One region of the Duganella kummerowiae genome, then DNA from elsewhere that is predicted to be linked to it. Evidence: predicted binding sites of a transcription regulator. Region 1 holds the regulator's gene; the other holds the start of a gene.
What was found. The regulator sigma-54, encoded in region 1, starts transcription at its own class of promoters, with help from an activator protein. The targets are predictions, from matches to a motif close to TGGCANGNAANCTGCTTT.
Positions count from the first base shown of each region.

Region 1 (5,874 bases):
TATCAGCACGGCCGTCACGTCATCGCTGGCGCGCCAGTCCAGCAGGGCGCGTGTGATGGCGCGCACCATCTCCAGCGACAGGGAATTGAGGGCCTGGGGACGGTCCAGCGTGATGACGCCGGCGCCGTTGCTGATGCTGGTCTGGACGAATTCGCTCATGGCCCATTCTACCGCGCCACGTGCTCCAGCGGATTGGCCAGTTTCAGTTCTCCGCCCAGGCGCGGATAGCGGGTCGGGTTGGCGGCCGCCAGTTCAGGCTTGCCCTCATGGCGGGCATAGATCACGGTCCACGACATCTCGCCCGGCCCCACCGGCTCCTGCTCGACGCCGGCGGCCCTGGCGATGCCGGACGGGTCGCGCGCGGCGGCGATGGTGTAGCGCACCAGCTGGTCCAGCCTGGGCGAGTGCACGTCCAGCACCGAGGCCAGCATGGACAGCGGTACGGCCGAGAACACGTGGTAGTGCAGCGCCTTGGCGGCGCGCGCCATCTCGGCCGGCAGCGAGCCGTCGTCCGCCACCTGTGTCATGGCGTGGTCGAACACCTTGCGGCCCCAGGCCAGGCGGCGCTGGTCGCCGGTCACGGCGCCGGCGGCGGCCACCGCCAGGCCTTCCCAGTAGTAGTGGTTGTTGCGCACGCCCTTATGCGCGTCCGAATGCTGGATGGTGGCGTCGGCGATAGTCCCCAGCCAGCCTTCGATGGCCTGGCGCTGCTGCTCGCTGGCGGCCGGCTTGACGCGCGCATAGCTGAGCGAGAGGCCGGACAGGGTCCATTTGCGCTGGTACCAGGACTGCTCCGTGCTCAGCTTGCCCAGCATGGCGCCCTGCCCGGCCCAGGCCGACAGCCATGCCAGCGCGCAGGCGCCGTCGGCGGCCTGGCCCTGCGGGTCGGCCTGGTAGCGGCTGGCCGCGCTCGACACTTCGCCGAGGAAATCCTCGATGGGTTTGGTGTTGGCGATGTTGCGGGCGCGCAGTACCGGGTCGATCACGGAGTGATGGCTGTCGGTGTAGTAGCCGTTGGCGTCGATGTCGATCACGGCCGGCGGCGCCGGCTTGCAGGCAGGTGCGGCGGCGGAGACGGACACGGCGGCGCTGAGCAGCAACGATATAAATAATTTATCAAGTTTCATGCAGCCACTCGCAGAAGGAAAACGTTTACCTTAACACAGGCAAAAAAGGGCGCCAAGCGCGCCCTTCGTTGTGGAGCCGGCGTGGGGTCTAGACGGCGGCGGTGGGTTCGTAGCTGTCGGGCAGGTGTTTGATGGCGTCGTGGCCATGCTGCTGGACTTTGTCCTTGTATTTCATGACTTGCCGGTCGAGCTTGTCGATCAGCGTATCGATGGCGGCGTACAGGTCTTGCGACAGGCTTTCCACGTACACGGTCTTGCCGGACATACGCAGGTTGATTTCAGCCTTTTGACGTTTCTCTTTCTCTTTAAGGTTATCGACCGTGAGGATCACGGCGATATCGATCACTTGATCAAAGTGGCGGGTGACGCGCTCCAGCTTGTTCTGCACGTATTCACGGATAGCCGAAGTCACTTCGAGATGATGACCACTGATGGTGAGATTCATACACACTCCTAAAGATGATGTCGCCTTACGGCCAGTGCGGGCGCCCATTGCCGCCGGGCGCGCAGTGGCCAATGCACTACAAAGACTTGCGGAGGCTGACTGGAGGGATTTTCAAGGCTTCGCGATACTTGGCAACAGTACGTCGCGCGATCACCATGCCCTGTTCTCCCAGCATGTCCGCAATCTTACTGTCGGATAAAGGATTTTTAGGGTCTTCTGCTCCTGTCAGTTGCACGATGAGCGCCCGTATCGCCGTCGATGAGGCTTCGCCCCCCGCTTCGGTGGCGACGTGGCTGCCGAAGAAATATTTCAACTCAAACATGCCATGCGGGGTCAGCATGTATTTCTGAGTTGTTACCCGAGAAATAGTACTCTCGTGTAAACCCAGTGTATCAGCAATTTCGCGAAGCACAAGGGGTCTCATGGCGACGGCGCCGTGCGAGAAAAAATTCTTTTGCCGTTCCACTATCGCCTGCGCCACGCGCAGGATGGTGTCGAAGCGCTGGCGCATGTTCTTGATCAGCCACTTGGCTTCCTGCAGCTGAGCACCCATGGCGCCCTCGCCCTTGCCCTGCTTGAGCAGGTTGGCGTACATGGCGTTCACGCGCAAGCGCGGCATGACGTCGTTGTTCAGGCTGACCTGCCAGCCGTTGCGGCCCTTCTTGACGATCACGTCCGGCACCACGTAGTCGGACACGTCGGACGCGAAGGCGGCGCCCGGATGCGGATTACACTGGCGGATCACGGCCTGCGCCTCGCGCAAGTCTTCCTCGTCGCAGTTGAGGGCTTTTTTCAGCTTGTTGAAATCGCGCTGGGCAAACCAGGCCAGATGCTGTTCGACGATGGTCAGCGCCATGCGCCGCGTCACCAGGGGCACGCCGGGCATGCGGCGTATCTGCAGCGCCAGGCACTCGGACGCGTTACGGGCGCCCACGCCCACCGGGTCGAAGCTTTGCAGCAGCGTGAGGGCCGTGCGCAGCTCATCGAGCTCGATCTCCAATTCTTCCGGCAGGCGCGCGTGGATGTCCTCCAGCGGCTCTTCCAGGTAGCCGTTCTCGTCCAGCGCATCGATGATGATTTCCACCAGCGCGCGGTCGCGCATTTCCAGCACCGTCACCCGCATCTGCTCCATCAGGTGCTCGCGCAGGGTGCAGTGGCCCGCTTCCAGTTGCGGGCGGGAATCCTCGTCGTCGTTGTTCTTGCTACGGCCGGCGTCGCCCCAGTCCATGTCGGCCTCGGGGGTGGTGCTGTCGGTGTCGGCGGCCGGGCCGTCATAGGCCTCGCCTTCGCCGGCCGGCGCAGCATTGTCGGGCGTGTGCACGGGATCGGCGCCGGCCTCGGCGGCGCCGGCCGGCTGGCTGATGGCGCCATCGGACAGCAGGCGCACGGAGTGGTCCAGCGGGTCGTCCAGCCTTTCCAGCAAGGGATTTTCGGTCAGCAGCTGTTCCAGTTCCTGGTGCAATTCCAGCGTCGACAATTGCAGCAGGCGTATGGACTGCTGCAGCTGCGGCGTCAGCGCGAGATGTTGCGAGGTACGCAGTTGCAAAGACTGTTTCATGGATCTACATACGGAAATGTTCACCCAGATACACGCGACGCACCGACTCATTGGCGATGATGTCGTCTGGCCGGCCTGATGCCAGTACCGTGCCCTGGTTGATGATGTATGCGCGGTCGCAAATGCCCAGCGTCTCGCGCACATTGTGATCGGTAATGAGGACGCCGATGCCGCGCTCCTTGAGGAAGCGCACGATGCGCTGGATCTCAATCACGGCAATCGGGTCGACCCCGGCGAAAGGTTCATCGAGCAGCACGAAGCGCGGGTTGGTGGCCAGGGCCCGCGCGATCTCCACGCGGCGCCGCTCGCCGCCCGACAGGGACAGCGCGGCGTTGTCACGCAGCTTCTCGATTTGCAAATCGGCTAGCAGGGTATTGAGCCGTTCATCAATTTCCGCCTTGGATAAAGGCTTGCCGTTGACTCGCTGGATTTCGAGCACGGCGCGGATGTTTTCTTCCACCGTCAGTTTGCGGAACACGGACGCCTCCTGCGGCAGGTAGGACAGTCCCAGCGCCGCGCGGCGGTGGATGGGCAGGCGCGAGATGTCGGTCCCGCTGATATCGATGCTGCCCGCATCGGACGGCACCAGGCCGACGATCATGTAGAACGAGGTGGTCTTGCCGGCGCCGTTGGGGCCCAGCAGGCCCACCACTTCGCCGCACTCGACCTGCAGCGACACGTCATGCACCACCTGGCGCTTGCCATAGGTCTTTTGCAGTCCGCGTACGATCAGGGTGCTGCCGCAGCTGGCCATGTCCATTATTTCCCCTGTGGCGCTGGTTGCGGCGCGGCGTTGGCCGGGTTCTTGCTGGATGGCTGTATCACCATGGAGCCGCGTCCGCCGCCCACCTTGCTCTCGCCGGTGGAGGTGTTCTTGACCGCGAAGAATTCCTTGCGGCTGTCGTAGGAAATGAATTCGCCATCGACCTGGTCGGCCGGCTTGCTGCCTTCCAGGCGCTTGATCTGGGCCTTGGAAAACAGTTTGACCAGCTCGGTCTTGCCATCGTATTCGATGCGCTCGGCCTGGCCTTCGACCCACTGGTCGCCGGCGCCGTCGCGCTTCTGGCGGAAGGTGGCCATGGTGCCGGGCGAATTGGTCAGGGTGACGTACTGGTAGCCCTCAGGGTCCTCGGTCACCACCGCCTTGGGCGACTTCATCAGCAGGGTGCCGCGGGTCAGGATCACGTTGCCGGTGAAGGTCTTGATCTGCTTGACGTCGTCCACTTCCAGCTGGTCGAACTTGATCTCGGTGGGCTTGTTGGAATCGGCCTTCTCGGCCTGCGCCACGCCGGCGGCGCCGCCCAGCAGCAGGGCGGCGGCGGCCAGCAGTAATTGCATCGTATGTCGTGTCATGTTGGGTTCTCCTGGTGCTCAGCGCGCGCCGCGCGGCGGCACGTCGATCTGGCCGCGCCCGTACAGGGTGATCTGGCGCGTCGCGTTGTTGGCTTTCATGCCGCTGCCCTGGGCGGTCGACTTGCCCATTTCCAGGTGCACCGGCTGGTCGGTTTCCATTCTTTCCTCGTCCGGGAACACGGTCAGTGCCGGCGTGGTCAGGCGCAGCGGCTGGGCCGCCGCCGTGGCGGGCCGCACCACGTCCACGCTGCCGTTCAGCTGGACGCGGGTGTTGCCCTCGTCTACGCGGGCGGTGTCGGCCCGCATGTTCATGGGAGGCTGGTCGGTGGCCAGGCTGTGCACGATGGGCTTGTCGATCACCGAGGAATCGTCGATGGGCCGGTGGGTCAGCTTGTCGCCCGAAATGATGTAGGCCGGCTGGCCGTTCTTGCCGGCCCGCACGAAACTAAAGCGCTCGACGATGTAGTCCGGCTCGCTGCGGTGCTGGTCGACCCATGCTTCCTGGCCGGCCTGGTTGACCACCTGCACCAGCCAGGTGGTGCCGACAGCGACAAATACGCCCACCGTCATGATCAGGGTCAGGCGCCAGCGGTGGGCGGTACGTTTGCGCATCACCATCCTCAGGCCTGGAAACGGGCCAGGATATGGGCCACGGGTTCGATGGGGGTGAAGGTTGCCGTCATCAGATCACCTTGGCGCGGGTCAGGTCGTGGATGTGCAGGGCGCCCACCAGCTTGCCGTCGGCGTCCGTCACCAGCATCTGGTTGATGCGGTACTGCTCCATCACGGCCACGGCGTCCACCGCCAGCTTGTCCGGGCTGATGCTGCGCGGGTTGGGGTGCATCACGTCGCGTATCACCACCTGGGTAAAGTCCTGCACCTTCTCGATCATGCGGCGCAGGTCGCCGTCGGTGAACACGCCCAGCGGGCGGCCTTCGCCGTCCACGATGGCGGTCATGCCCATGCCCTTCTGGGTGATTTCCAGCAGGGCGTCGGTCAGCTTGACATCGGCGGCCACGCGCGGCACGGCGTCGCCGCTGCGCATTACGTCGCGCACATGGGTCAGCAGGCGCCGGCCCAGGGCGCCGCCCGGGTGCGAGCGGGCGAAGTCTTCTTCCTTGAAGCCGCGCAGGTCCAGCAGGGCCACGGCCAGGGCATCCCCCAGCGCCAGCGTGACGGTGGTGGAGGTGGTCGGCGCCAAATTCATGGGGCAGGCTTCCTTGTCCACCGCCACGTCCAGGTGCACATCGGCCAGGCGCGCCAGGCTGGAGCCGGGCTTGCCCGTGATGGAAATCAAAGGGCTGCCCATGCGCTTGACCACCGGCAGGATGGCCATCAGCTCCGAGCTTTCGCCGGAATACGAGATCGCGATGAAGGTGTCGTCGGCCGTT
Region 1 is NZ_JBKFEH010000008.1:287,850-293,723, forward strand. Features, by position in the region: gene ACLB1G_RS09080 (enoyl-CoA hydratase/isomerase family protein) at 1-159, opposite strand, end outside; gene ACLB1G_RS09085 (alginate lyase family protein) at 168-1,127, opposite strand; gene hpf (ribosome hibernation-promoting factor, HPF/YfiA family) at 1,216-1,572, opposite strand; gene ACLB1G_RS09095 (RNA polymerase factor sigma-54) at 1,649-3,130, opposite strand; gene lptB (LPS export ABC transporter ATP-binding protein) at 3,135-3,890, opposite strand; gene lptA (lipopolysaccharide transport periplasmic protein LptA) at 3,890-4,483, opposite strand; gene lptC (LPS export ABC transporter periplasmic protein LptC) at 4,502-5,095, opposite strand; gene ACLB1G_RS09115 (KpsF/GutQ family sugar-phosphate isomerase) at 5,166-5,874, opposite strand, start outside.

Region 2 (5,874 bases), on a different contig from region 1:
GCAGTAAGCATGGCCGCCATTGCCAGTGTGACGGCCGCCGCCTGGCTGGCCATCGTGGTGCAGGACCAGGCCGCCCTGCGCGCCGCGCCGCGCGACTCGGCCCAGCAGCAGGCCGTCCTGTGGCAGGGCGACAGCCTGGAGATACGGGGCCAGAAGCAGGACTTCCTGCAGGTGTACGACCATCGCCGCGAACGCGCCGGCTACATCCGCGCCACGCAGGTGCGCAAGGTGTCGCTGGCGCCGGACAGTGCGCCGGAGCTGCTTTCCGTGCTGCGCTTCCTGCGCGACACCCCGGGTTCCGAGGCGCTGGGCATCAGCTATGCGGCGGCCTATCTGCGCGCGGCGCCGGCCCAGGCCAATTATGCCGAGGCCTTTGATGCGCTGGGCGGCATGGCCGAGCGGCTGGCGCGCCGGGCCTCCGCGCGCCAGGGCAAGCAGGGCGACAACGTCACTTCGGCCCAGCTGGAGGTGGTGGCCAACTACGGCGTGGCGATCCGCAGCTTCGAGCGCGACGGCCGCATTCAGCTGTGCTACGACGGCGAGGCCTACCGCCGTGTGCTGGCGCTCCAGTCCGATGCCCAGCAGCGCGCCAACGCCGCCCTGGGCCTCACGCGCCAGGAGTGCGTGGACCCCGACCTGCGTCCCGGCGCCCGCCTGGCCCTGGACGAGTGGCGCGCCCAGGTGCTGGAGATGGCGCCGCTGGCCGACCTGCCGGTCCATGTGCGCAACCGCATCCACGTGCGGCGTGCGGCGGTATGGTCGTCGCTGGCCTACGCCCAGGCGCGTAAGGGAGAGCCGGCGCTGGCCCAGGCGCAGCGCGCGCTGGCGGAGCTGGGCGCGGTGGAGCCGGCCGAACTGACCGAGGACGATGCCTCCGCCTACGCCGAAGCCGGCGTGCGGGTGGGCGCGATACGCTGGGCTGCCGAATCCGCACTGCCGGCCGCACCAGCTGTGGCCAATGCCGACGCTGCCGGCGCCAGGGCTGTTGCCGCGCCCACGCCCGCGCCCGCCGCGCTGAGCGTGGCCACGCTGCCGGGACAGCCCGGCGAAACCTGCGTGCTGCTGCTGGATGCGAAGCAGGACCGCCAGCACCCGCTGGCCAAACGCTGCAGCTATGGCGTGGTGTGGCCGGCGTCGGCCCGGGCCCATCCGCAGGGCATGGCGCTGACGCTGGCGGTCCAGCCCATGGATGGCTGGCGCGAGATGTGGCTGTTCCACCGCACGGATCAGGGCTGGGTGGCCGACGTGCTGCCTCCCGCAGCCGCCGATCCGGATCTGGGCTATGCGGAATTCGCTGGCTGGGTGCCGGGCGGCGCCAACCTGCTGGTGGCGCGCGAGGCCCGCATCGACGGACGCTACAAGCGCAGCTTCGAGCTGGTCGACATGGCCACCCTGGCGGTGCTCAAGAGCGCCGACCAGCCCAGTTCCCTGAGTGCGTTCTACCGCTGGCAGGATCCGGCCTGGAAGCGCCAGACCGTCGCCCTGCGCTAGCCAGGAAACCAGCTACTGGAACTGGTAGCGCGCCGAGACGCCGACTATCCAGTTGCGTCCCGGCGCCGCCTCGTAATAGCGCTTGTTGGTGTCGCCCACGATGACTGAACCCACATACTGCTTGTCCAGCAGGTTGTTGAGGCGGGCGTACTGCTGGAACTGCCACCCATGCCACTGCTGGCTGGCGTTGACCCGTGCATGCAGCACGCCATAGCCGGGCGCCGGCTGGTCGCTGTTGCTGTCCTCCGCGTAGAGCTTGCTGCTGGCGGTGGCTTCCAGCGCGGCGCCGAAGCGCTGCTCTTTGTCCTTCCACGCCAGCTCGGCATACAGGTTGGCATTCGGTACCCCGGGCAGGCGGCTGCCTTCCAGTACGCTGCCGAAGGCGCTGTCGTACACGGCGCGCAGGCCTGTCAGCGCCACGCGTGTGCTCAAATCATGACTGAAGGCCGATTCCAGCGACAATTCCCCGCCCTGGCGCAGGGTCTTGCCGGCGTTGCGGTAGCTGGTGCGGCCGCCGCTGGAACTGTCCACCACCAGTTCATCGCTGGTGCGGGTCTGGAACAGGGCGGCGTTGATGCGGGTATGGGCGTCCAGCCGCGCCTTCACGCCCGCTTCCAGCTGGGTGCTCAGGGCGGGGCGCAGCTGGAAGTTGAAGCCGGCGCCGCTGCCGGAGTAAAACAGTTCGTTCAGCGTGGGCGTCTCGAATGCGCGCGCCGCGCTGGCGTAGAGGTTCAGCGCTGGCGCCACCTTGTACAGCACACCGATCACCGGTGTCGTGTGGCGGTATTCCAGCCCGCCGCTGTCATTGCCGTTGGCGAGGTAGCGGTCGCCCACGGCGAATCGCACCCGGCTATGGCGCAGGCCGCCGCTCAGCATCCAGGGCCCCGATTCCCATTCCATTTGCAGGTAGGGGTCGAGGTTGGACACGGTATCGTTCTCGTCGCGCCGCAGCACGCCCTGTACGCCGAACGTCGTGCCGATGAAATTCTCGTAGCCGCGCCGGTCGTCGCTGGAGCGGCCGTATTCCGCGCCCACAGTGGTGCTGAGGCGTCCGCCCGCCAGCTGGTTCACGTGCAGCCAGTTCAGGTCCAGGCCATAAAAGTCGCGGTCGAAATCGACCACGCCGCCGGAATGCGTCACGGGGGCCTGGAAAGCCTTGGAAAACGCCTGGTACTGTATCACCTGGCGGTTGCCGCCATAGGTCGAGAGGCGCAGGCGGCCGTCGCCCAGGCGCTGCTCCCATGCAGCGCCAATCTGCTGGTGGTCTATGCTCTTGCGCGTGTTGTAGCGGTCGGCCAGGGTGCGCTTGGGCGTCTGGGTGTCGCTGGCGTCGGTCTCGCCGGCGCGCGGGTCGCGCTGGTAGGTGGCCCAGGTCACGCCCAGCGGGTCCTGGGTGTCGTCCTGGCGCAGCCCGTTGGCGACGATGGTCAGGCTGGCGCCCTCCAGCGGCGACAGGGTCAGCTTGGCGTAGGCCTGGTCGCGGGTGGCGGCGCTGTGGGCGCGGTAGCCGTCGGTCTCGAAGCGGGAGGCGTCCAGCAGGTAGCCGACGCCGCCCTGCTTGCCGCCGGCGTTGAGGTCGGCCTTGCGGCTGCCGTACCTGCCCGCGCTCAGTTTGAATTCAACCGAGGCCGGCGCCTGCGGTTCGCGGGTGAACAGCTGGATTACACCGCCAGCATGATTACCGTAGATGGCGGAGAACGGCCCGCGCAGCACCTCGATGCGCTCGGCCATGTCAAGGTTGAAAGTAGCGGCCTGGCCCTGGCCGTCCGGCATCGAGGCCGGGATGCCGTCCGCAATCAGGCGCACGCCGCGCACGCCGAATGCGGAGCGGGCGCCGAAGCCGCGCGAGGAGATCTGCAGGTCCTGCGCATAGTTCTGCCGGTTCTGCGCCACCAGTCCAGGTACGGCGGCCAGCGCTTCGGAGGCGTTGACGCGCGGCAGAGCCGCGTCCATGCGTTCGGCGTCGATAACGTCTATCGCGGCAGGCATGTCGTCGCTGGGGTGGCCGACGCGGGTGGCGCTGACCACCACCACATTGGCCGGTTGCGCCGGCGCTGCATCGTCTGGCGCGGCCAGGGCGGCGCCGGACACGCACAGGGCGGCGGCGGCGTTCAGGCGGTATCGGTATTGCTTCATGAAGTCTCCATACGGGCAGACTGCAATATACCCGGCATCGCCGCCGTGTGTGCACACACCTGTGTCAAAACTGAACACTGTTCCGCCGCTGGGACAGCTGGGCGCACGCTTCTCGCCCTTGGCGCGGGCTGGCACGCCGTTTGCAAAACCAGTCATACCCATAACCACAGTAGAAAGAGGATGACATGAATCTCGCGGATATCAGCAAACTGGGCGTCGCCAATCCCTTCAAGCAGCGCTATGACAACTACATCGGCGGCAAGTACGTCGCGCCGGTCAAGGGCGAATACTTCGGCAACGTCACTCCCATCACCGGCCAGGTATTCTGTGAAGTGGCGCGCTCCAGCGCCGAGGATGTGGAGCTGGCGCTGGATGCCGCCCACGCCGCCAAGGACGCCTGGGGCAAGACCTCGCCGGCCGAGCGCGCCGGCATCCTGAACCGCATCGCCGACCGCATGGAGCAGAACCTGGCCTTGCTGGCCACCGCCGAAACCATCGACAATGGCAAGCCGATACGCGAAACCACGGCGGCCGACATTCCGCTGGCGATCGACCATTTCCGCTACTTCGCCTCCTGCATCCGCACCCAGGAAGGCTCCATCGCCCAGATCGACGCCGACACCTATGCCTACCACTTCCACGAACCGCTGGGCGTGGTGGGCCAGATCATCCCCTGGAACTTCCCCATCCTGATGGCGGTGTGGAAGCTGGCGCCGGCGCTGGCGGCCGGCAACTGCGTGGTGCTCAAACCGGCCGAGCAGACGCCTGCCTCCATCATGGTGCTGATGGAACTGGTGGCGGACCTGCTGCCACCGGGCGTGGTCAACGTGGTCAACGGCTATGGCCTGGAGGCGGGCAAGCCGCTGGCGTCCAGCACCCGCATCGCCAAGATCGCGTTCACCGGCGAGACCGGCACCGGCCGTTTGATCATGCAATACGCCGCGCAGAACCTGATTCCGGTGACGCTGGAACTGGGCGGCAAATCGCCCAACATCTTCTTCGAGGATGTGATGAACGCGGACGACGCCTATTTCGACAAGTGCCTGGAAGGCTTCGCCATGTTCGCGCTGAACCAGGGCGAGGTCTGCACCTGCCCCTCGCGCGTGCTGGTCCAGGAATCGATCTACGAGAAGTTCATCGAGCGTGCGCTGGCGCGGGTGGCCGCCATCAAGCAGGGCAACCCGCTGGACGCCGGCACCATGCTGGGCGCGCAGGCCTCGCGGGAACAGCTGGAGAAAATCCTGTCCTATATCGACATCGGCAAGAACGAGGGCGCGCAGCTGCTGGCCGGTGGTGGACGCCTGCAGCAGCAGGGCGAACTGGGCGAGGGCTATTACATCCGTCCCACGGTCTTCAAGGGCGACAACAGTATGCGCATCTTCCAGGAGGAGATCTTTGGTCCGGTGGTGTCGGTGACCACCTTTAAGGATGAAGAGGAGGCGCTGCGCATCGCCAACGACAGCCTGTATGGCTTGGGTGCCGGCTTGTGGACGCGCGACGGTGCGCGTGCCTTCCGCGTGGGGCGTGCCATCCAGGCCGGGCGCGTGTGGACCAATTGCTACCACCTGTATCCGGCCCATGCGGCCTTTGGCGGCTACAAGCAGTCCGGCATCGGGCGCGAGAACCACAAGATGATGCTGGACCACTACCAGCAGACCAAGAACCTGCTGGTCAGCTACAACCCCAACCCGCTCGGCTTCTTCTAAGCCCGCTGGTAGGCCCTCTAATTGCGCAGGCGGCGGTACACCGTATTGCGCGACACCCCCAGCGCGCGGGCGGCGGCGGAGACATTGCCGCCGTGCGCGTCCAGCGCCTGCTGGATGGCCGATTGCGCGATCTGCTCCATGTTGGCGCTGGCGGGCTGCGGCTGTGCTGGGGCCAGGTCGTCCAGGAAGTCGTCCGGCATGTGGCGCAGGCAGATTTCGCGCTCTTCGCCGGCCATCACCTGCGCCGTACGCAACAGGTTGCTGAGCTGGCGCAGGTTGCCGGGCCAGCGGTGCTGGCGGAACTGGCGCAGCAGCTGCGGCGAGATGTTGTGGCGGCCCCCGAGGAGGCTGTGCACCAATTGGTCGATGTCGCTGCGTTCGCGCAGCGGCGGCAGCTTGGCCACCAGGCCGTTGAGGCGGTAGTACAGGTCTTCGCGGAACAGGCCCTGGGCGATGCGTTCGCGCAGCGGCTGGTTGGTGGCGCACACCAGTTGCACGTCAACCGGAATGGCCCTGGCGCCGCCCAGCGGCGTCACGCTGC
Region 2 is NZ_JBKFEH010000033.1:6,411-12,284, forward strand. Features, by position in the region: gene ACLB1G_RS27745 (SPFH domain-containing protein) at 1-7, shown strand, start outside; gene ACLB1G_RS27750 (hypothetical protein) at 10-1,491, shown strand; gene ACLB1G_RS27755 (TonB-dependent receptor family protein) at 1,504-3,627, opposite strand; gene adh (aldehyde dehydrogenase) at 3,813-5,333, shown strand; gene ACLB1G_RS27765 (sigma-54-dependent Fis family transcriptional regulator) at 5,351-5,874, opposite strand, start outside.
Region 2: adh (aldehyde dehydrogenase) is a predicted target of sigma-54. The motif match lies at 3,757-3,774, and genes of this name have one in related genera.